3 regions of the Terrabacter terrae genome follow, and region 1 is predicted to be linked to each of the others. Evidence: riboswitches for the same ligand, from Rfam matches in the RefSeq annotation. Region 1 holds a riboswitch; each other region holds the start of a gene.
The links. Region 1 has a riboswitch for cyclic di-AMP ahead of ABD194_RS11020 (transglycosylase family protein). Riboswitches for the same ligand answer to the same signal wherever they lie in the genome.

Region 2: it holds a riboswitch for cyclic di-AMP, as region 1 does, so the genes downstream of both, ABD194_RS02850 (C40 family peptidase) here and ABD194_RS11020 (transglycosylase family protein) in region 1, are expected to answer to the same signal.
Region 3: it holds a riboswitch for cyclic di-AMP, as region 1 does, so the genes downstream of both, ABD194_RS07990 (CHAP domain-containing protein) here and ABD194_RS11020 (transglycosylase family protein) in region 1, are expected to answer to the same signal.

The regions. Positions count from the first base shown of each region.
Region 1 covers NZ_BAAANB010000021.1:186,558-193,515, forward strand. The annotation lists gene ABD194_RS11005 (alpha,alpha-trehalose-phosphate synthase (UDP-forming)) at 1-1,430, opposite strand, end outside; gene ABD194_RS11010 (CBS domain-containing protein) at 1,632-2,063, shown strand; gene ABD194_RS11015 (serine/threonine-protein kinase) at 2,148-3,965, shown strand; cyclic di-AMP (ydaO/yuaA leader) riboswitch at 4,366-4,488, shown strand; gene ABD194_RS11020 (transglycosylase family protein) at 4,518-5,210, shown strand; tRNA gene ABD194_RS11025 (tRNA-Thr) at 5,386-5,458, shown strand; gene ABD194_RS11030 (cation:proton antiporter domain-containing protein) at 5,648-6,958, opposite strand, start outside.
Region 2 covers NZ_BAAANB010000001.1:612,646-619,603, forward strand. The annotation lists gene ABD194_RS02840 (MFS transporter) at 1-1,064, shown strand, start outside; gene ABD194_RS02845 (iron-dependent transcriptional repressor DtxR) at 1,094-1,789, shown strand; cyclic di-AMP (ydaO/yuaA leader) riboswitch at 2,008-2,175, shown strand; gene ABD194_RS02850 (C40 family peptidase) at 2,176-3,033, shown strand; gene ABD194_RS02855 (DsbA family oxidoreductase) at 3,135-3,821, shown strand; gene ABD194_RS02860 (STAS domain-containing protein) at 3,941-4,396, opposite strand; gene ABD194_RS02865 (ATP-binding SpoIIE family protein phosphatase) at 4,389-5,828, opposite strand; partial or broken gene ABD194_RS21570 (MASE1 domain-containing protein) at 5,814-6,694, opposite strand.
Region 3 covers NZ_BAAANB010000006.1:12,500-19,457, forward strand. The annotation lists gene ABD194_RS07955 (F510_1955 family glycosylhydrolase) at 1-497, shown strand, start outside; gene ABD194_RS07960 (hypothetical protein) at 567-809, shown strand; gene ABD194_RS07965 (hypothetical protein) at 806-1,213, shown strand; gene ABD194_RS07970 (DUF305 domain-containing protein) at 1,436-2,077, shown strand; gene ABD194_RS07975 (prolipoprotein diacylglyceryl transferase family protein) at 2,128-3,177, shown strand; gene ABD194_RS07980 (TlpA family protein disulfide reductase) at 3,243-3,794, shown strand; gene ABD194_RS07985 (cytochrome c biogenesis CcdA family protein) at 3,964-4,539, shown strand; cyclic di-AMP (ydaO/yuaA leader) riboswitch at 4,779-4,934, shown strand; gene ABD194_RS07990 (CHAP domain-containing protein) at 4,937-5,857, shown strand; gene ABD194_RS07995 (cupredoxin domain-containing protein) at 6,106-6,546, shown strand; gene ABD194_RS08000 (hypothetical protein) at 6,661-6,807, opposite strand; partial or broken gene ABD194_RS21615 (CbtA family protein) at 6,941-6,958, opposite strand, start outside.

The DNA of each region.
Region 1 (6,958 bases):
TGGCGCGGCTCGGGCGCCGGCAGCTCGGGCGCTGCGGCGAGGGCTGCGAGATAGCGGGCCGCCCAGCGCTGCACGTCGTGGTCGGAGACCCGCCGGCGCAGCGCCTTCATGATGCGCTGCTTGTCCTTCTCGGGCGTGTTGATGGCGCGCAGGATCGTCTGCTTGAGGCCCTCGATGTCGTGGGGGTTGCACGCGAACGCCTGGTGCAGCTCGTGCCAGGCGCCGGTGAACTCCGAGAGCACCAGGGCTCCGCCGAGGTCGTGGCGGCACGTGACGTACTCCTTGGCGACGAGGTTCATGCCGTCGCGCAGGGGCGTCACCAGCATGACGTCGGCCGCCAGGAAGAGCGCGGCCATCTCCTCGCGGGGGTAGGAGTGGTGCAGGTAGTGCACGGCCGGCGCGCCGATCTTGCCCAGCTCGCCGTTGATGCGCCCGACGGTCTGCTCGATCTCGGCGCGCAGGATGCGGTAGGCGTCGACACGCTCGCGACTCGGCGTGGCGACCTGCACGAGCGTCACCTCGGGCGGGCCGATGCGTCGCTCGCCCAGCAGCTCCTCGTAGGCCTTGAGCCGGTGCCGGATGCCCTTGGTGTAGTCGAGCCGGTCGACGCCGAGCATGAGGACCTCGGGGTTGCCCAGGCTCTCGCGGATCTCCTTGGCCCGGGCCTTGACCTCCGGCTGCCTGGCCAGCTCCTCGAGCCCCTTGAAGTCGACGGAGATCGGGATCGCCGCCGCGCGCACCTGTCGGTTCTCGCCCTCCACCGTGACGCGGTCACGCCTGGTCTGGGCGCCGAGCAGCTGGCGGCACGCGCGGATGAAGTTGCGGGCGTCGGCCTGGCGCTGGAAGCCGAGGAAGTCGGCCCCGAGCAGGCCGCCCAGCAGCTGGGTGCGCCACGGCAGCTGCGCGAAGAGCTCGACGGGCGGGAAGGGGATGTGGTTGAACCACCCGATCCGCACGTCCGGGCGCAGCCTGCGCACGAGGGCAGGGACGAGCTGGAGCTGGTAGTCCTGCACCCAGACGGTGGCGCCCTCGGCGGCCACCTCGGCCACGGCCTCGGCAAAACGCTGGTTGACCCGCTGGTAGCTCGACCACCACTCGCGGTGGAAGCTCGCCGGCACGATGACGTCGTGGTAGATCGGCCACAGCGTGTCGTTGGAGAAGCCCTCGTAGTAGTCCCGCACCTCCTCGGCCGACAGCGGCACGGGGTGCAGGTAGATCCCCTCTTCCTCGAACGGCTCGGGGGCCTCGCCCGCGTCGCCGGCCCAGCCGACCCAGGCGCCCGGCTGGCTGCGCATCACCGACTCCATGGCGGTGACGAGCCCGCCCGGGCTGCGGCGCCACTCCACCTCGCCGTCGTCGGTCACGATCTTGTCGACCGGAAGACGGTTCGCGGCGATGACGAGGTCGTAGGTCGGCCGGTCGGTCGACACGCAATCAACTCCCTGACTCGAGGACGGTTCGCGCGCCACGCAGCCCGCCGGCTCCGGGCCGCGACGCGAGGTGACGCCATCGGTCTCACTCTAACGACGGATGACTGGCGCCCGGTGCTGTCCGGCTCTAGGGTCGAGTCAGGGCGTCTCCGGCGGGGGGTGGGCCCCCGGAAGCGCGTCGCACAAGGTGAAGGAGTCGCCGTGAAGATTTCGGACGTGCTGCGCAACAAGGGCACTGAGGTCGTCACCATCAAGCCGGGTGAGACGGTCTCCACGCTGCTGGCCCTGCTGGCCGAGCATCGCATCGGCGCGGTCGTCGTGAGCACCGACGGGGCGACCGTCGAGGGGATCGTCAGCGAGCGCGACGTCGTGCGCCACCTGCACGCGACCGGCACCAGCGTGCTCGACGGTCCCGTCTCCCAGATCATGACGAGCGACGTCACGACCGGTTCGGCCGACGACAACATCGCCGACCTCGCCGGCACGATGACCGAAGAGCGGGTGCGGCACGTGCCCATCGTCGGCGCGGACGGCAAGCTGGCCGCCATCGTGTCGATCGGCGACATCGTCAAGCACCGTCTCTCCGAGCTGCAGTCCGAGCGCGACCAGCTGCGCGACTACATCAGCCACTGACGGCTGGGCCGTCCGCGCCGGAGACTTCGGGGCGCGCTGTGCCGGCGTTCATGGCGAAGGGCCGCGGTCGCATACCGTAGGGACATGACTGCGTACGACCGGACCGCGCGGGTGCCGAGCCCCCGGACCGGCGCGCGCACCGGCGCGCTGCCCGCGGCGTCGGGGTCCTCCCGAGCGGGCACCCTGCAGCGCATCGGGCCCTACCGGCTCATCGAGGAGATCGGCGAGGGTGGCATGGGCGTGGTCCACCTCGCCCTCGACCCTCGCGGTCGGGCGGTGGCCATCAAGGTGCTGCGCTCGCACGTCGCGCACGACGCCGATGCGCGCCAGCGCCTGGCCCGCGAGGTCGACACGCTCTCGCGCATCCGCGACGCCCGGGTCGCCACGGTCATCGACGCGGACGTCATGGCGCCGCGCCCCTACATCGTCACCCGCTACGTCCCCGGTCCGGCGCTCGACGAGGTCGTCGAGGACCACGGCGCGATGGCCCCGGCCGACCTGCTGCGGCTCGCGCGGGGCATCGCCGAGGCCATCCGCTCCATCCACGCCTGCGGGGTCGTGCACCGCGACATCAAGCCCGGCAACGTCCTCATCGAGGACGGTGACCCGGTGCTCATCGACTTCGGCATCGCCCACCTGCAGGATGACGTGCGCCACACGGTGGGCGGCCTCGTCATGGGCACCCCCGGCTACCTGTCACCCGAGCTGGTCGAGGGCGCCGCCATCACCGACGCCACCGACTGGTGGGGCTGGGCTGCCACGATCACGTATGCCGCGTCGGGCCGTCCGCCGTTCGGGCGCGGTCGCATGGACGCCGTGCTCGCCCGCGTCCGCGCCGGCGAGGTCGACCTCGACGGCGTCGACCCGCGCCTCGTCCCCCTCCTGCATGCCTCCCTGTCGCCGGACCCTCGCCTGCGTCCGCACGCCGACGAGGTCATCGCCGCCCTGGAGCTCTACGCCGCAGGGCAGGCTGCCACCGTGCCGAGCCCGAGCGGCAGGCTCTGGGACGACGGTCGGTCCGGTGCGGCCCCCGGCGACACGCAGACGGTGGCGGGCGGGAGCACCGCGGTCATGCCGCCGGTCGCGCCCACCGCCGTCCAGCCCGCTGCGCAGCTCCCCGGGGCCTTCGCACCCCTCATCGAGGAGCCGGGGCGGTGGGCTCCGCCTGCCGGGCGCCAGCGCGTCGCCCCGCCCGCACCGCCGGCACGCGGGCCGCGCTGGGACGACCCACCCGCGTCGTCGGGGGATTGGGACGGCGACTGGGACGACGACGACTGGGATGAGCCGGAGCCGGTCCAGCGGGAGGGTGACCCGCGCATCGGGCTCCCGATGCGCACCGGACTGATCGCGGCCGTCGCGGTGGCCTGGGTCGGCGCCCTGATGGCGTGGCCCGGGATGGCCCTCGTGGCAGTCGCTGCGCTCTCGGCCCTGGCCCGGGCCACCGACCGCTCGGTGACCGCGCTCGTCCTTCGCCGCTACGACTACGGCCGGCGGCGCAGCGACGTGCCCTTCGCCATCGTGTCCAGCCCGTGGCACCTCGTCGTCGGCGCGGTCGCCACGGTGGTCGGCCTGCTGCTGCCGGTGGCGGTCGGGCTCGCCGGTGTCTTCGCGACAGCACTGATGCTGAGCGGGACGCAGGGGAGCGACCTCGGTCCCGGCGCGCCTCCGACCCTGGCCGTGGGCGGGCTGCTCGGCCTCCTGACCCTGTGGTGGGGCCCCGGCGGCGCCTCGCTCCGCCGAGGGTCGCGCTCGATGGCCCGGAGTCTCGTTCCCGCCGGGCTGACCAGCCAGGTCGTGTCCGGCATCCTCGGCGTCTTCGGCGTGGTGGCGGCGGTTGCGGCACTGCGACATGGTGTGAGCTTCACCTGGAATCCCTTCAGCGCCAGCCCATTCGGCCGCTGACACAGCGAGGCGTCAAGCGTCGGAAGGGGGCTGCGCGCCGTGCGCAGCGACGCTGGAAAGCGGGCACGACGCATACGCCGGCTGTGTCGTCGATGTGGGAGCACGGTGAGGTCCGTGTGCAGCTAGCGCATCGGCGCTGAACAGTGGGTCGAGAAAAGATCACGAAATTGTCTCGACGTGGCTTGTGTGGCGTTGAAACCTCACGTACCGTCAATGCTCGGCGGCACCCCGACCTCAGGGTCGGGACGGGGGATCGACACGTGCTCCCGCTCCGCTTCGTCGCGTCCGGCTCCACCCGTGCGCTCTCCACAACTTCACATGGACACCCATAATCCGTTCCCTGTGCGCGCCGAGCCTCGCCAGCCAGGGATGTAGCCCACACCCGTGGGCCGGGCGAGGACGGGGGACCCAGTGCGGCCAGAGCGCCACGCGTGCAACGAAGCACGAGTGACGAGGACTGGCCTGGGGGTGAAGTCGCTTCTGCGACAGGGCACCTGACGCCCCAACCCGACAGCTAACCCCGCAGGCGCGCGTCAGGAAGGAATCACCACCATGCAGTACCTGTCCAAGCACGCTGCGGCGAAGAAGATCTCTGTGAAGCAGCGCCTTGCCGGCGTCGGCATCGCCGGAGCGGCCACCATCGTTGGCGGCCTCGCGACGGCCGGTTCGGCCAAGGCGTCCTCCGTCTGGGACGCGGTTGCCGCGTGCGAGTCGGGTGGCAACTGGCACATCAACACCGGCAACGGCTTCTACGGCGGCCTGCAGTTCACGCCGAGCACCTGGCGCGGCTACGGCGGCGGCGCCTACGCCTCGCGTGCCGACCTCGCCTCCAAGGCCCAGCAGATCGCGATCGCGCAGCGCGTGCTCGCCTCCCAGGGCCCCGGCGCCTGGCCCGTGTGCTCCGTGCGCGCCGGCCTGAGCCGCGGCAACGGCGGTGCCACCTCGAGCTCGATCACGGTCTCGCGTTCGACCGAGCGGGCCCCGGTGACGACGAAGAAGGTCACGACCTACCGGTCCACGACCAAGAAGTCCGTCAGCAAGAAGAAGACGTACGCCGTCCGCCCGGTCGTGCGCACCAACACGGCGCGGGGCGCCCAGATCACCGTCCGCAGCGGCGACACCCTGGGCGAGCTCGCCCAGCGCTACCACGTGGCCGGCGGCTGGAACACCCTCTGGAAGGCGAACGGGGCCCGGATCTCCAACCCCAACCTCATCTTCGTCGGCCAGGTTCTGCGCCTTCCCTGATCGACTGGTAGAACTGAGCCGGACGGCCTCGCGCGACCAACCCCTGGGTTGCGCGGGGCCGTCCTTCTCTGGCCCCGGACCCTGCCTCACGGCCGGCCCGGGGCCGTCCGTTTGCGCTTATGCCGCCGGGCTCCGTTACGCTTTCGCCCGTCCGCGGCGCTCACGTCGGGGGCGTGCTGGCGTGGCGCAATCGGTAGCGCACCTGTCTTGTAAACAGGGGGTTGGGGGTTCGAGTCCCCCCGCCAGCTCTCTGACCAGCACCGACATGGTTGTAGGTGTCCTCCCGGCCTGGTTACCCACCTCTTTGCCACCCTTTTCGCGTGCGGGCGGGATCCTGAGGGGGTCGGCGGACTCCAGCGCAGCGAGTACCCGTGGGTCAGCGAGACCGCGACCGAGGTAGACGTCCGGCGACATCGACACCCGCGCGCTTCGGTTGCTCAGCCCGGCTCGGCAGGGCTGTCGTCCGGCGTCTCGCCCGGTGCGTCTTGCGTGGCAGTGCTGGGAGCACGTGGTGGCAGCCCACGGACTGGGAGGTCGGGGACCGTCTTGCGTGTATCTGGCCGTCGCCGGGTGGCGGCACGCCCGTACCGCGTGGACAGCGGCGCGGCCGAGACGCCGTGCGCGAGAACGCTCAGCAGCACCGTCGTCCCGATGACGGCGACTGCCTCGTGCGCGCCCGTCCCGAGCTCCTCCAGGGCGATGAGCGCGAAGACGAGGGACGCCAGTCCTCGGGGACCGAACCAGCCGATGAACAGGACCGTGTCACGGTCCATGCCGCCGCCGAGCGAGGCCAGCGCCACGGGGACCATGCGCACGAGCGTGAGACTGAGCACGGCATACAGCACCACGGAGAGGGTGATGCCGTCGGCGATGATGGGCAGCGCGATCGCGCCGAAGGCGGTCCACACCAGGAGTGAGACCAGCCCGCTGGCCTGCTCCAGGAAGACGAGCTCGGCGGAGCCGCGTCGACCGGCGACCGCCCCGAACGCCACCCCGCCGCAGAAAGCGGCCACGAACCCGTTGCCCTGCAGGCTCACGGCAGCGGCATACGTGAGCAGGGCAAGGGCGAGGACGGCGATCCCGGTGAAGTCCTCGGCCGCCCAGTGGGCGCGACGGGCCCGCCGCAGCAGCCACGCACCGCCGAGCCCGATGGCGACACCGACGGCCACGCCGATGGCGAGCTCGAGCAACGCCCCGCCGGGACCTTCCATTCCCGCCAGGCCCTCGGCCGCCGACGCGGCGCCGGCGATCGCGACCATGACCACCGGGGTGGCGATGCCGTCGTTGAGGCCGCTCTCGACCGTGATCAACCGACGGATCCGTGCGGGCACGAGCGCGTTGGTCACCACGGGGATGCCGAGTGCTGCGTCGGTGGGGGCCAGTGCGGCCCCGACCAGCAGGGCCAGCCAGACGCCGAGTCCTGGGAGGAGCCATGCGGCGAGCAGCCAGCCGGCCAGGATGGTCAGCGGCAGGCCGACGGCGAGCAGCCGCACGTACTGTCCCGTCCCCTGGCGGAGGTCCTGGACCCGGATCCGCGCCGCGTCGCAGAAGAGCACCCACACGAGGGTGAGCTCGACCAACGGCTTGAGGGTCACGGGCGCGGCCGGCGCGTCGATCAGTCCGAGGACCGCCAGCAGGGCGCCGACCACGGTGAAGACGATCGGCGCGGAGAGGTCCGCTCTCTCCAGCTTGGCGGAGAGCACCCCCCAGCCGAAGATCGCCGCCATGACCAGCGGGACTGCTCCGAG
Region 2 (6,958 bases), on a different contig from region 1:
CCCTGCTCGTCGCCATGATGGGCGTGGGCCAGCTCCTCGGCGACCTGCCCTCGGGGGCGCTCGCCGCCCGCATCGGCGAGCGTCGTGCCCTGCTCATCGCCGCGGTCGTCGAGGCCGCCGGCATGCTGCTCGCGGCGCTCGCCGGCGGGCTGGTCATGCTCTTCGCCGGCGTGCTGGTCGTGGGGCTGGCCGGCTCCCTCTTCGGACTGGCCCGGCAGGCCTACCTCACCGAGGCCGTCCCGGTCGCGATGCGGGCGCGCGCGCTGTCCACGCTCGGCGGAGTGAACCGGATCGGGTCCTTCGTCGGCCCGTTCATCGGCTCGCTCGTGATCGTGCGCTGGGGCACCGAGTCCGCGTATGCCGTCGGCGGCATCGCGAGCATCGCCGCGTTCGTCCTCGTCCTCCTCGCACCCGACATCACGGCCGAGGCGCACCGGGTCGTGGGTGGCGGTGCGCCCCGCAGCGTCGCCTCGGTGCTGGTGCAGCACCGGCACGTCCTGCTCACGCTCGGCACGGGGGCGATGTGCGTGGCCGGGGCCCGAGCGATCCGCGAGGCCCTCATCCCGCTCTGGGCGGAGTCGGTCGGCTTCTCGCCGGCGCAGACCTCCCTCGTCTTCGGCGTGGCCGGCGCGATCGACATGGCGCTCTTCTACCCCTCCGGGTGGCTCATGGACCGCTACGGCCGGGTCGCGGCGGCAGTTCCCAGCATGCTCGTGCTGGGTCTCGGCATGGTGGTGCTGCCGCTGGCCACGAGCCTGGTCGCGGTGACGGCCGCGGCGACCGTGCTCGGGGTGGGCAACGGCCTCGGCGCGGGACTGATCATGACCCTCGGCGCCGATGCGTCCCCGGCCGACGGCCGGGCCCAGTTCCTGGGCGGCTGGCGCCTCTGTGCCGATCTGGGAAGGGCAGCGGGCCCGCTGGCGTTGTCCGGGCTGAGCGCTGTGCTGTCCCTCGGCGCCTCCGCGGTCGTCCTCGGCGCCGGAGCCCTCGTAGGAGCGGGCTGGCTGCGCATCTGGGTGCCGCGCCACGACCCCACCCGGGCAGCGGCATCGGGCCGGACCTGACCGCTGCCCGACTCTGAGAAGGTATGACCGTGACCGACCTGATCGACACCACCGAGATGTACCTCCGCACGATCTTCGAGCTGGAGGAGGAGGGCATCGTCCCCCTGCGCGCCCGGATCGCCGAGCGTCTCGGCCACTCGGGCCCCACGGTGTCGCAGACGGTGGCCCGCATGGAGCGCGACGGCCTCGTGGCCGTCTCCGGGGACCGTCACCTGGAGCTGTCGGACCACGGCCGGCTGCTGGCCACGCGGGTCATGCGCAAGCACCGCCTTGCGGAGCGGCTGCTCGTCGACGTCATCGGCCTGGAGTGGGAGTACGCCCACGACGAGGCGTGCCGCTGGGAGCACGTCATGTCGGAGAAGGTGGAGCGCAAGATCCTCGGCCTCATCGGCGAGGGCCTCGAGTCGCCCTACGGCAACCCCATCCCCGGCCTCGAGGAGCTCGGCGTCCAGCAGCAGGAGGACTTCCTCTCCGGCCTGCGCACGCTCGCCGCCGTCGTCGGCGATGCACCGTCCGTGGTGACGATCCGCCGCATCGGCGAGCCGGTGCAGGTCGACCCCGAGGCGCTCGCCCTCCTGACGAGCGCCGGCGTGGTGCCCGGGGCGCGGGTCGAGGTCGTGCGTGAGGCGGGGCGGGTCCTCGCCGTCCGGGAGGGTGACCAGCCCTCCAACGGCGTCTCGCTCCCCGACGACGTGGCCGTCCACGTCTTCTGCCAGGCCGCCTGACTCTCCGGCCGCATCTTCCTGCGGTCCTTCGACGCGGTCCTCCACGCGTTGCGGTGGCGGTTGGTCACGCACGTCCTTTACGCGGTGGTGGCGGGCACTTTGACCTCCCGAGACCGGAACGTGACAAGAACGGGGGCATTGGGTACGGTTGGCCCCACTTGCTCTCCCCGTCGAGCAGGTGCCCTGGGTCGGACCGCCTAGTCCTGCCATCGACCCGGGCTCGGCACGAACCGCATGGCAGGAGCGGGGGAACCACTTTCTCCGGACGTCGTGAGACGTCCTCGGGGTGAAGCCCTCCGTGGACCGAACTCGGTCCGAGCGAAGGCCGGGCAGTACCTCCAGCCCGAACCCGACAGCTCACCTCGCAGGCGTCGAGAGGTCAAAAAGTGGCTCAGAACGTTCCCGGGCGCCATCGCGCCCCCGGTCGATTCAGCGCGGTTGCAGAGCTCAAGACGATCGCCAAGGAGTCGGCCCAGCCCGCTGTGAAGGGTGTCGCCATCGTCGCGGCCTCCGGTGGGCTCGTCGCCTCGTTCGCGGGCACGGCACATGCCGCCGACGGTTCGAGCAGCGTCGTCGCCGCTCCGGCCGCCGTCGGTCCCGCGGCCGGCACCCTCACCGCGGGCAACGCGCTCTCGGCCATCGGCTACGCCAGGCCCGCGCTGAAGCAGGCCAAGCCCAGCCCGGTCGTCATCGAGGACATCAAGGTCAAGACCGAGCGCGCCGAGCAGAAGGCCGCGGCCGAGGCCGCCGCGCAGAAGGCTGCCGCCGACGCCGCTGCCAAGGCTGCCGCGGACCAGGCTGCCGCGGACCAGGCTGCCGCCGACCAGGCTGTCGCCCGCCAGGCGACCACGCAGCGCGCCTCGCGCTCGAGCGCACGAGTCGCCATCAACACCGCTCCGGTGCCGGCTCCCAGCGCGTCGGGCATCGTGGGCATCGCCCAGTCGCTCTTCGGCGTCCCCTACGTCTACGGCGGCACGACCCCGTCCGGCTTCGACTGCTCGGGCTTCACCTCCTACGTCTACCGCCACGCCGGGATCTCGATCCCGCGCACCGCGTCCGCGCAGCAGTCGGCCGCGACCCCGGTCAGCAGCCCGAGCCCCGGCGACCTCGTCTTCTTCGGCTCGCCGGCCTACCACGTGGGCATCTACGTCAGCCCGGGCCGCATGATCGACGCCCAGCGCCCCGGCACCACCGTCGGCAACCACTCCATCTGGACGACGCCGTCCGGCTACGGCCGCTTCTGAGCGCAGCCTCTCGCGCCGACCGTCCACGATGCCCCCACCGTCCGCGGTGGGGGCACCGTGCGTTCCCCGGCAGGCAGCAGCGTCCGTGATTGACTGAGGCGATGACCGATCAGCCTGCCGCGGAGTCCACGACCCTCATCGAGCTCGACCTCTGGAGCGACCTGGTCTGCCCCTACTCCTGGGTGGCCAAGCGCCGCATCGAGGCGGCGATCGCCGCCTTCGAGCGCCCCCACGACGTCACGGTGCGCCTGCGCGCCTTCGAGCTCGACCCCGACGTCCCGGTGGGCGGGGGAGTGCCGGTCAGCGAGCACCTGTCCACGCGCTACGGCGGCGGTGACGCGGGCACCGGCCGGCTGATGAACGCCAAGGCCAGCGAGGAGGCCCAGGCCGACGACCTCGTCTTCGACTGGGACCGTGCCGTGCGCGCCAACACCTTCGACGCCCACCGCCTGTGTGCGCTCGCGGGCGAGATGGGCGGCCCTGCACTCCGCTCGGCCGCCTTCGAGCGCTTCCATGCCGCCCACTTCGGCGAGGGGATGGCCCTGGACGACCACGAGGTGCTGCAGCGGCTGTCGGCCGAGTGCGGCCTCGACGAGCGTCGCGTCGCGGCGGTCCTCGCCTCCGACGAGTACGGCGAGCAGGTCCGTGCGGACGAGCGCGAGGCGCGCTCCATGGGCGTCACGTCCACACCCTTCGTCCTCGCCAACGGGTATGCCGCCCTGTCCGGTGCCAAGCCCGTCGACGACTACCTCGCCCTCCTTCGGGGCGTCGCCACGCAGTCCGTCTGACCCGTCCTCGCCAGCGCTCGCCCGGCTCTCTGACCCGTCCTCGCCAGCGCTCGCCCGGCTCTCTGACCCGTCCTCGCCAGCGCTCGCCGGGCTCTCGACGGGCTTTCCGGCGGAGCGACCTAGCTGCTGTCGCGGACAGGGCCCCCGTCTCGCGGTGGGCCCTCGCCTGCGCCCCCACCCCAGCGCTCGCTCACGACGGCCTCGAGGGGCGGCAGGGCGGCATACGCCCGCGAAGCCTGCGGCAGATCAGCAGCGCTCTCGTCCACGGTGACCACCTGGCTCAGGCGGGTCAGCTCGACGACCGCCCGGGTCGGCGCCTCCCGGGGTACCACCAGTCGCAGCTCCTGACGGTGGTCGCGCAGGCGTTGCGCGAGCCGGAAGAGCGACGCGATGGCGGCGCTGTCGAGGTAGGTCGTGCCGGCGAGGTCGAGGACGAGGAGCGTCACGTGCTCCGGGACGCCATGGCCGACGGCGTCCACGACGGCGTGCGCGTTGGACAGGTCGAGCTCGCCGGTGACGCGGACCACCTGGGTGGCGTCCACGCGGCTCGTCTCGACGCGGGCGAGGTCACTCACGAGGCTCGCTCGCGGGCGCCGTGGACCGGTGCGGTGACGGCGGCGGCTCCGGTCGGGACACGAGGTCGACTCGCCGGCGCAGGCTCACCGTGGTGCCCGCCGTCGTGTGCTCGACCTCGACCTCGTCCATGAGCGCTCGCATCAGCTGCAGGCCCCAGCCGCCCCCGCGGTCGGTGGCGGGGCGCCACTGCCCCTCGTCGCGCACCCGCAGGTGGACCGTGTCCTCGAGCAGTCGCGCCTCCACGAGCAGGTCGCCGGTTGCCGTCGTGGCGCTGTAGGCGTGCTGGACGACGTTGGCACACGCCTCGCCGCAGGCCACCAGGACCTCGTCGGCCTGCTGCTCCGAGGCGCCGACCTCGTGGAGCCAGCGGCGCAGGGCATTCCGCACCTGCACGAGGTTGCGGGCCTCGGCGGGCAGCCGCACGTCCAGCTCACCTTCTACCGACGGGGCCAGCCGCATCGCGAGGAGCGCGACGTCGTCCTCGACGTGGTTCTCCTCGAGGAAGGCGTGGAGCAGGTGGTCGCACAGCGCCTCGAGACCGTCATCGGGCTGCGCCTTCGACGCCTCCGACGCCGCCAACGCCTCCGATGCCTCCGATGCCTCGCGGCCGAGTCGCTCGATGCCGTCCAGGACGGAGACCCCGCGGCGCTCGACGAGCCCGTCGGTGTAGAGCAGCAGGGTGGCCTCCGGCGGCAGGACCAGCTCGGCCTCGGTGAAGGAGCCGTCGGGTGTGACGCCGATCGGCGGGGCGACCGCTCCGGTGAGGCGGATGCTGGCGCCGGACCCGACGACGACGGCTGGTGGGTGGCCGGCGTTGCTCCACCTCAGCCTCCGGCTGACCGGGTCGAGCAGGAGGTAGACGAGCGTCACCATCTCGGGTGCGGCGAGCCGGGCGACGAGCTGGTGCACGCCGCGCAGGACCGCCGGCGGCGAGGGGTCCTGGAGGGCGTAGGCCCGCAGCGCCGTCCGCACCTGCACCATGGTCGCTGCCGCCGGCAGGCCGTGGCCGGCGACGTCGCCCACGGCGAGCCCGACCAGGCCGCCCGGCAGCTGGACGACGTCGTACCAGTCACCGCCGATCCGCAGGTCGGTCGTGGCCGGCACGTAGCGGGCGGCGAGCGCGATCCCCGGGAGGTCGGGGAGACGGTCGGGCAGCAGGCTGCGCTGGAGGGTCTCGGCCACATCGTGCTCGTGCCGGGCCAGGGCCTGCTCGTGGCCGAGCCGCTCCTGGGCGTGGGACCGCTCCTGGATCTCCTGGACGAGTCGGGCGTTGACGGCCGACAGCTGCCTGGTGCGCTCGGCCACCCGGCCCTCCAGCTCCGAGGCGGCCTGGGCCAGGGCGGCGGCCGCTCGCAGGCGTTCGCTGACGAGGGCGGCGAGGAAGAACGAGGTCAGGGCGATGCAGGCGTTGAAGGCCTGGAGGATGAGCATCTGCTCGTGCACCGGGCGCCCGGCGAACGGCCCGATGCCCTTGACGGCCGTCCACGTCGTCACGGCGGAGGCCAGCAGAGCCGCCGGCGCTGCGCCGCGCAGCTGCAGGCGCCACGCCGCCCAGCCGAGGACCGGCAGTGACAGGAAGAGCACGGGCAGCCGCATCAGGGCGGCGGCCGTGCAGACGCCGGTGGTGAGCAAGAGCACGGCGCCGGCCTCGGCCCACTGGCGCAGCGGCCAGCCGCGCTGCTCCCGGAAGAGTGGGATGCACAGCAGGAAGGGGGCGACCGTCAGCACCCCCATGGCGTCACCGGTCCACCACACGATCCACGCGGTCGCAGCTGGACTGCCGGCACAGAGCCGGACGCGAAGAGGGCTGCCGACCCGATGGTGGCGCTGACGAGCATGCTTGCCAGCGCGCCGAGGAAGACGATGGCCACCGCGTCTCTCTGTCGGTCGAGCTGGCGCCGGAATCCCACCCGTCCCAGGAGCGTGACGGCGGTGACCGGTGCCAGGGTGTTCCCGACGGCGATGACGGTGGCCGCCAGCGGGCTCGGGCCGATCGGCAGGTTGACGACGAGCGCCGATGCCGCGACGGCCGGCCAGAAGGACCGGCCGAAGACGAGCAGCGCGGCGACGGCGACTCCGGTGGGTGGCCAGAGGGGCGTCACGTCGTTGCCGACGAGCGAGAGTTGGAGCCCCAGGCGGGCGCCCAGGTAGTACGCGAGGCCGATGGCCGCCGCCACCCCGAGGCGTCTTGCCCCGGTGAGCGCCGGCGCTTCGTGGAGACCTGCCGCCCCGACTGCTCCGGCGTCGGGCACGCTCGCAGAGGGTGAGGTCCCGGCTGCCGCCGGACCCGCCGTCATCGCTGGGAGCCGCTCGGCCGCCCGCCCGCCATGACGTCGACTCTAGAAGAGGACGGCCGCCCTGACGAGGGGCGCTTCGTCCCGTCTGCGCGGGGCCGTGCACGCTGCGGACGCGCATCCACGTCGTCAGCAGGTGCAGGTCTGACCTGCAGATCGCCGCCCGCGTGACCCGCACGATGGCGTCGTTCGGGCGCTCGATCGGGGGCGTCCTTCTTCTCGACCCGCCTTGTAGGGGCCCTCGGTAGACCATCGCTCGCATCGCAC
Region 3 (6,958 bases), on a different contig from region 1:
GCCATACCTGGACCCTTCGCTCGCGCGGCGGCCAGTCCGACTTCCACGCGCTGACCGCGCTAGGCCCGGGAGTGATGGCCTTCGACGACGCCCTACACTTCAGCCCGGACCGGGTCGACTGGCAGGACCGGCAGATCCCAGCCCCACCACGGGACCTCGCCGCCGGACCCGATGGGACCGTCCTGGCCACGACAGAACGAGGCCTACTGGCATCCGCCGACCGCGGGCTGACCTGGCAGACGGTGTCCACGCCGCAGCTGCTGGTCACCGTCGCCTGGGCCGGGCCACGGACCATCGTGGGCGCCAGCACCACCGGAGCCCTGATGGTCAGCCGGGACGCCGGCGCCACCTGGAAGGTGGGCCCGCGCAGCGTCGGGGACGTCTCCGCGATCACCGCGACCCTGCTCGGCGCCGAACAGATCGAGATCCTCCTCGTCGTCGGAACACAGGTATGGCGCACCAACGACCTCGGCGCCCAAACCCAGATCCTCGTCTAGCACCCAAACCCCTCACGCCACCGCCCGGGCCGACCGCCTAAGCCGAATGACCACGAAGGAGAGCTCCCAGTGTCACCCAGCTCCTCAGCCGCTGACCCCGCGGCGGCCTATGACCGCTACCGGCGCCGAGTCCGACTCGGGCAGCTGCTCATGGTCGTCGGCGGGATCATCGCCGCGGTCCATCTCGTGATGCACCTGGCCGGCAGCCCGTCCGGCTGGACCGATCTCGCGGCCGGCTACCCCATCGCCGGGCTGATCTTCATGGCCGGCATCTGGTTGGCCGGGCAGATCGAACCCAAGCGAAACAAGTGACCACCGCGGGGATCCCCGCCCACGCCCTGCTTCCGCTCGCACTGCTGCTCGTGGGAGCGGCGGCCCTGGCCGCGAGCCTGGCGTTCCGGCTCGCCCGGCCGACGCAGCGCCGCGCGGGCTGGCTGGCGGTTGGGGCGCCGCTCATCCCTGCCGTGCGCCCGCACCTGGCGCACGACGGCGCGGACCTCACCACGGTGGTCATCGCCAGCCTCCTGTTGTTCGTGGCGGTCATGCATGCCCAGCGCACCCGAATCGCCCAGCTCCCTCTGCTCTGGGGTTGGCAGGTGGACCGGGCGGCCGGCCGTCTGGCCTTCGGGACCCCCGAGACCCGCGGCGCCGCCGGAATCGGTCCGCGACCCAGCTGGTACAGCTGGGTCCGGCGCTGGCGCCGAATCAGCGACTAGGTGTATTCCGTGGCCAAGAGCGCACCGACCAGGGCAGGCAGTGATTACGCATCGGCGATCATCTTCATCAAACCTTCATGGAAACCTGACGGTTCGTCCGCGAGCCCGGACGAGGGTGGAGGTTCGTCGTCCCGTCGATGTCGCCGGTGACGCCCACACGGTTGACCGAGGAGCCCCACGCGGGCTCCGGTCAACTCCCGACGTCTTCGAGGAGTTATCTGCATGCCTTCATCCATCCGTCGATTCGTCCCCGCTGTCGGCGCGGTCGTTTTGGCCGTCGTCCTCACCGCCTGCTCCGGGTCGGGGTCAATGCCGGGCACGGACCACGCCGCGTCCGGCATGACTGGTGAGCCGACCGGCACGGCGGCGTCAGGCTCGGCTGCACCCACGGGGTCCAATGCGGGCCGGGCCGGAGACGTGATGTTCGCGCAGATGATGGTGCCGCACCACCAGCAGGCCGTGGAGATGGCCGACATCGCGCTGGGCAAGCAGAGCGCCTCGGCGCAGGTGCGGCAGCTGGCGACCCAGATCAAGGCTGGTCAGGACCCAGAGATCGAGACGATGCGCGGATGGCTGCAGTCCTGGGGTGCGCCGCTGCCCACGACGGGGATGAGCCACGATGGGATGGGCGGGACTTCCGGGCAGGGCATGATGACCCAAGCCGACATGGACGCCCTCAAGGCCGCCGACGGTGCCGAGTTCGACAAGCAGTGGGTGACGATGATGACCGCACACCACGAGGGCGCCATCACCATGGCCCGGCAGGTCCTCACCACGACGCAGAATCCCGACGTCAAGACCCTCGCCGAGGCCGTTGTCAAGGCCCAGACCGAGGAGATCGCCACCATGAAGGGCCTGTCCTGACCGGGCGCCCGTGCTCGTGAATGGGGTTAGGGACATGTCGTGGACGTGACGTGGTGACGACTCTGGCGGCGCTGACGGCGCCGGGCGCCGTCGAGTGGAGTTACCCGACCGTGCCGACGGTGTTGGGTATCTCCCCTCACGGCCTGCTGTCGGTGGCCGGCATCGTCGTGGGGTGGGTGCTGTTGCGCCGTACGCTGCTGGCGCGGGGGCTGGACATCGGTGCGGCCGAGGCTGCTGTCGGCTGGGGCGTCGTGGCCGGTCTGGCTGGTGCGCGGATCGACTACGTGATCTCGCACCCGAGCCAGTTCGGGTCGCTCTGGCAGATGCTCGAGGTGTGGCGCGGCGGCATGGCCCTGTTCGGGGGGCTGCTCGGTGGCATGCTCGCCGCGCTGATCGTGCTGCGCCGCCGAGGTGTGCGCGTGGTTCCGGTCATTGACGCCGCGGCGGCCCCCCTGGCAGTCGGGATCGCGGTGGGCCGGGTCGGGGACCTGATGCTCGGGGACCATCTCGGTCGCCCCCTGACCGGGAGCTGGGGCATCGGCTACGTGGTCCAGCCGGGTTCGATCCTGGCGCCCGGCTTCTCCCCCAGTCCCGCGCGAGCACCGGGGCTCGGCGAGAGCTGCACCGACCTGGGAGCGTTCTACGTGGGCTGTGCCTACCACCTCACCCCCGCCTACGACCTCATGGCCGCCGCCGTCATCGCGCTCCTCCTCGTCGCGGCCGCGAGGTGGACCCGTGTAGTGCCCGGAGTCGCGATCGGCCTCTTCGCGCTGCTCTACGCCGGGCAGCGGCTGGCGCTCGACGCAGCGCGCGGGATCGACGAGCGACCGTTCGCCGGGCTGACCGGCACCCAGCTGATCGCTGTCATCGTCGTGGCAGTCGCGGCGGTGTCGATCGCCACCGCGGTGGCGCGGCAGCGCCCGAGGCGGTCCGCGGCGACCGAGACGGATGCACTGACGACCGGTCCCACGACCGGCGCAGGTGACAGCGACACCGCGGCCACGGTCGCGGAACCTTCGGGCCTCGGTTCAGCAGCCACTCCGACCCCAGGACGAGATCGCGTCGGCGGAAGCCCGTCCGAGCCGGGAGACGCGTCGTGACCGGCAGGGCCCGGCGAGCCGCTGGCGGTGCGCGCCTGGCCTGGGCGGCCGCGGGCCTCGGACTGATGCTCACCGCGGCCGCATGTGGCACCACCTCAGGCGCGAACTCGGTAGCCGCCCAGGCGCGCGCAGGGGACCGGAAGGGATACGTCTCCGGAGACGGCAGCGTCGAACGGATCGACCGCGCCGACCGCGGGCGGCCACTCACCGTGGCAGGACCGACCGTCGATGGTCGCACCTGGTCACTGCAGGAACATCCCGGCCAAGTCGTCGTCCTGAACGTGTGGGGCTCATGGTGCCCGCCGTGCATCACCGAGACCCCCGAACTGGACAAGGCCTACCGCACGCTGACCGGCCGTTTCAAGGACGTGGCCTTCATCGGGCTGGATACAAAGGAGAGCCCCGAGTCCGCGATGGCGTTCATCCGCGCCAACCGCGTCCCCTACCCGTCCCTCGCCTACGACGGGGGTCAGCGGATGATCTCCCTCGACGGGAAAGCACCTGCCACCCCGACGACCCTGGTCTTGGACCGGCAACACCGGATCGCGGCGCGCGTGCTCGGGCCGCTGACCGCCTCAACCCTTGTCGGTCTGGTCGAGGACGTGCGCGCTGCATGAGCCCCGCCGATCTGACCTCCGCTCCCGTCGTCGTCGCACTCGGTGTCGCGGTCCTCGCTGGGATCGTCTCGTTCGCCTCCCCCTGCGTCCTGCCCCTCGTCCCCGGCTTCCTCGGGTACGTGACCGGGGGCTGTCGGAGCAGCCGCTGGCCGAGCGACGCCGCGGCCGCATGGTCCTGGGGACGTTACTTTTCGTGCTCGGCTTCAGCACCGTCTTCATCATCGGCGCAGGAATCGTCGCCGCCGCATCCCTGACAATGCAGGAACACCAGTCCGGGTTGCTGCGCATCAGCGGAGCCGTCGTCATCGTCACCGCCCTGCTCTCCCTCGGGGTGGGCAGGTCGTGGTCGCTGACGCCGCGGTGGCGCCCCGCCACTGGGCTGGGCGGAGCGCCGCTGCTCGGGGTCGCCTTCGGCATCGGGTGGGGCCCCTGCCAAGGCCCAACGCTCGCCGCGATCCTCGCCATGGCCGCACCACTGTCCGCGCAGTCCGGGACAGTCAGCCGCGGCATCGCCCTTGCGGTCGCCTACTGCCTCGGCCTGGGCCTGCCCTTCCTCGCCATGGCCGCTGGATACGAACGGGCCAGCCGCGCCAGCGACTGGCTGCGTCGACACCGCCGGCCCATCCGGCTGACCGGCGGCATCATCCTGCTCACGGTCGGCGTCTTCATGCTCGGCGGCCTCTGGGAGCCTGTCATCACCTGGCTCCAGTCACGCCTGATCAACAACTTCAGGACCATCGTCTGACCACTCAAACCGGCTCCAAGTGGCCCGCCAGAGCGGCGCCGTTACACCCACAGGGCCGCAACCACAGAAGGAGACAGATCGCCGAACCCTCAACACGTCCAGATCGGGCTGATACGACACCATCTGCCCAACTGGGTCCAAAGGCTTGAAGACACCGCTCCGACGGTGTCTCCATGGTCTACCCATTTACCTACCTAGCCCATCAGGGCACTCGCGGTGGCGCCGAGTCCTGCCACCACCACGAGTCCACACCCAGACGCACGGCAGGAGCGGGGAAACCACCACCGGACGTTCTCACCGACGTCCTCGGGGTGAAGCCGGTGCTGACGCACCGGCCGGGCCACAACCTCCGGCCCGAACCCGACAGCTAACCCCGTAGGCGCGAGAGAGGTCGCACATGAACACCACCCGACGCCCCGGCCGGCATCGGCCACCCGGTGGGGCCAACCCCATCGCCGAGCTCGCGGTCATCGCGCGCGAGTCCGCACAGCCCGCCATGAAGGGGGCGGCGATCCTCGCGGCCGCCGGCGGGCTGGTCAGCACCCTCGCCCCACCGGCCGAAGCCGAGAGCCAGAGCACCGCGTCAGCGAACGCACCAGCCGTCACGGGACCCCCGGCCACGACATGGGCCAGCGGCCAGACTGCCGTGCAGGCCACGACGGTTCCCTCTGCCCTGACCTCGATCGGCTTCACCCGGCCGCGCCCGGGTCCGCGTTCTGCGGCAGCGAAGGTCATCACCGATGTGATCGCGGAGAAGGAGCAGCAAGCCGCGCAACGGGCCGTAGACGCCAAACGTGAGGCCCAGTCCCGCGCCTCGCGAGACTTGACGCGCCGGAGCCTGACCAAGACCACCGGTACGAGTAAGGGGGCCAGCAACCCCGCGCCGAGCGCCAGCAACCCCACGCCGAGCGCCAGCAACCCCACGCCGAGCGCCAGCAACGCCGCGCCGAGCGCCACCGCCGGCGGCCGCTCCCCCTACAACTGGGGATCAGCAGGGCAATGCACCTGGGGTGTGCTCAACAAGTGGTACCAGTCTGAGGGCTACTACCCCGGCGGCTGGACGGGCAACGCGCTCGTCTGGGGCACCAGAGCCGCCAACGCCGGCTACACCGTCAGCGGGACACCGCGAACCCGGTCCATCGTCGTGATGCAACCCGGCGTCCACGGTTCATCCAGCGCCGGCCACCTCGGCTGGGTCACCGCCGTCAACGGCGACCGGGTCACCATCATCGAGATGAACGCACTGGCCGGACCGTTCAACTACAACACCCGCACCGTCACCGACATCAGCGGGATGAGGTACATCTACGCACCGTAAGACACCACCGGTCGCCGGCGCCCCCGCCGTCCCGCAGGGCGCCGGCGTCCGCAGAGGGCTTCCACGACCCCGCACCCAGCGCGCTCGTCGCGGATCATCGCGGGCATCGCCACCGGCGTGCCGAGGCGAGGAGAGTCAGACCCCGCGACGTTCGCCTGGCTGTGCGAGGTGTACGTGGACCACGATCACCGCGGCCCGCGGGTCACGGCTGGGCGTAGCCTGAAGAGGCGCGGCAGATCCTGTGTGAGGTGGTGGGATCGTTGACGACAATGCGGTGCAGAACTCCTCAGTGCAAGCTGGCTGGCTGGCTGATCGTCTTGCCGCTAGCAGCCATGCTCTCTGCGTGTCGTGGTTCAGACGCCGACTCCGCCGACTCCAGCAACGTCGAAAGCACGCCAACGATCGAAGGCACGCAGGTCATGGCGGATCCGACGGAGTTTGCGATCAGACTCGACAAGAAGGCGTTTGAGCCCGGCACGTTCACGTTCGTCGCACGAGAGCGCGGGAAGGCGCCGCACGCCGTCGCGATCGAGGGACTTGGCGTCGAAACGGCCTCGACCGGCATCCTCGATCCTGGCGAGGCTGACGCCGCCATCACCGTCGACCTCGTCCCGGGCATTTACACCCTGTGGTGTCCGGTAGGGAGCCACCGCTCGGTGGGCATGGAGCTCAGGATCACCGTCAGCTGAACGGCAATCGCCGCGGCGGCCACCCATTCAGCGCTGAACGTCTCCGCCGCGGCGGCGGTGCGAAGTGGCAGGTGGCCGGTCGAAGCACATCCGGTGATGACGTCGCCCTTCCCGTCACGCCGTTAGGGCCCCGTGAGGATCAGCGGTGGGAACCTGCTTGCGGGTGGCCAGCAGGCCGAAGACCACCCCGAGCGTGGCCCGCATGAGCCCGAGCTCGGCGAGGTAGGCGATCCGGAAGTCCCAGATCAACCTGGCCGGCATGTCCGCCGCGATCGTGTCGGGGGTGCCTGGGGTGACTGCGAAGATCGTGCCGGCGACGGTGAGGAACGCGACCAGGACGATGCTGGTTCGGACCGGGCCAGCTAGTCCGCGGATCGTGAGGTGCCCGGTCCAGTTCGAAGGCGGCGAGCAC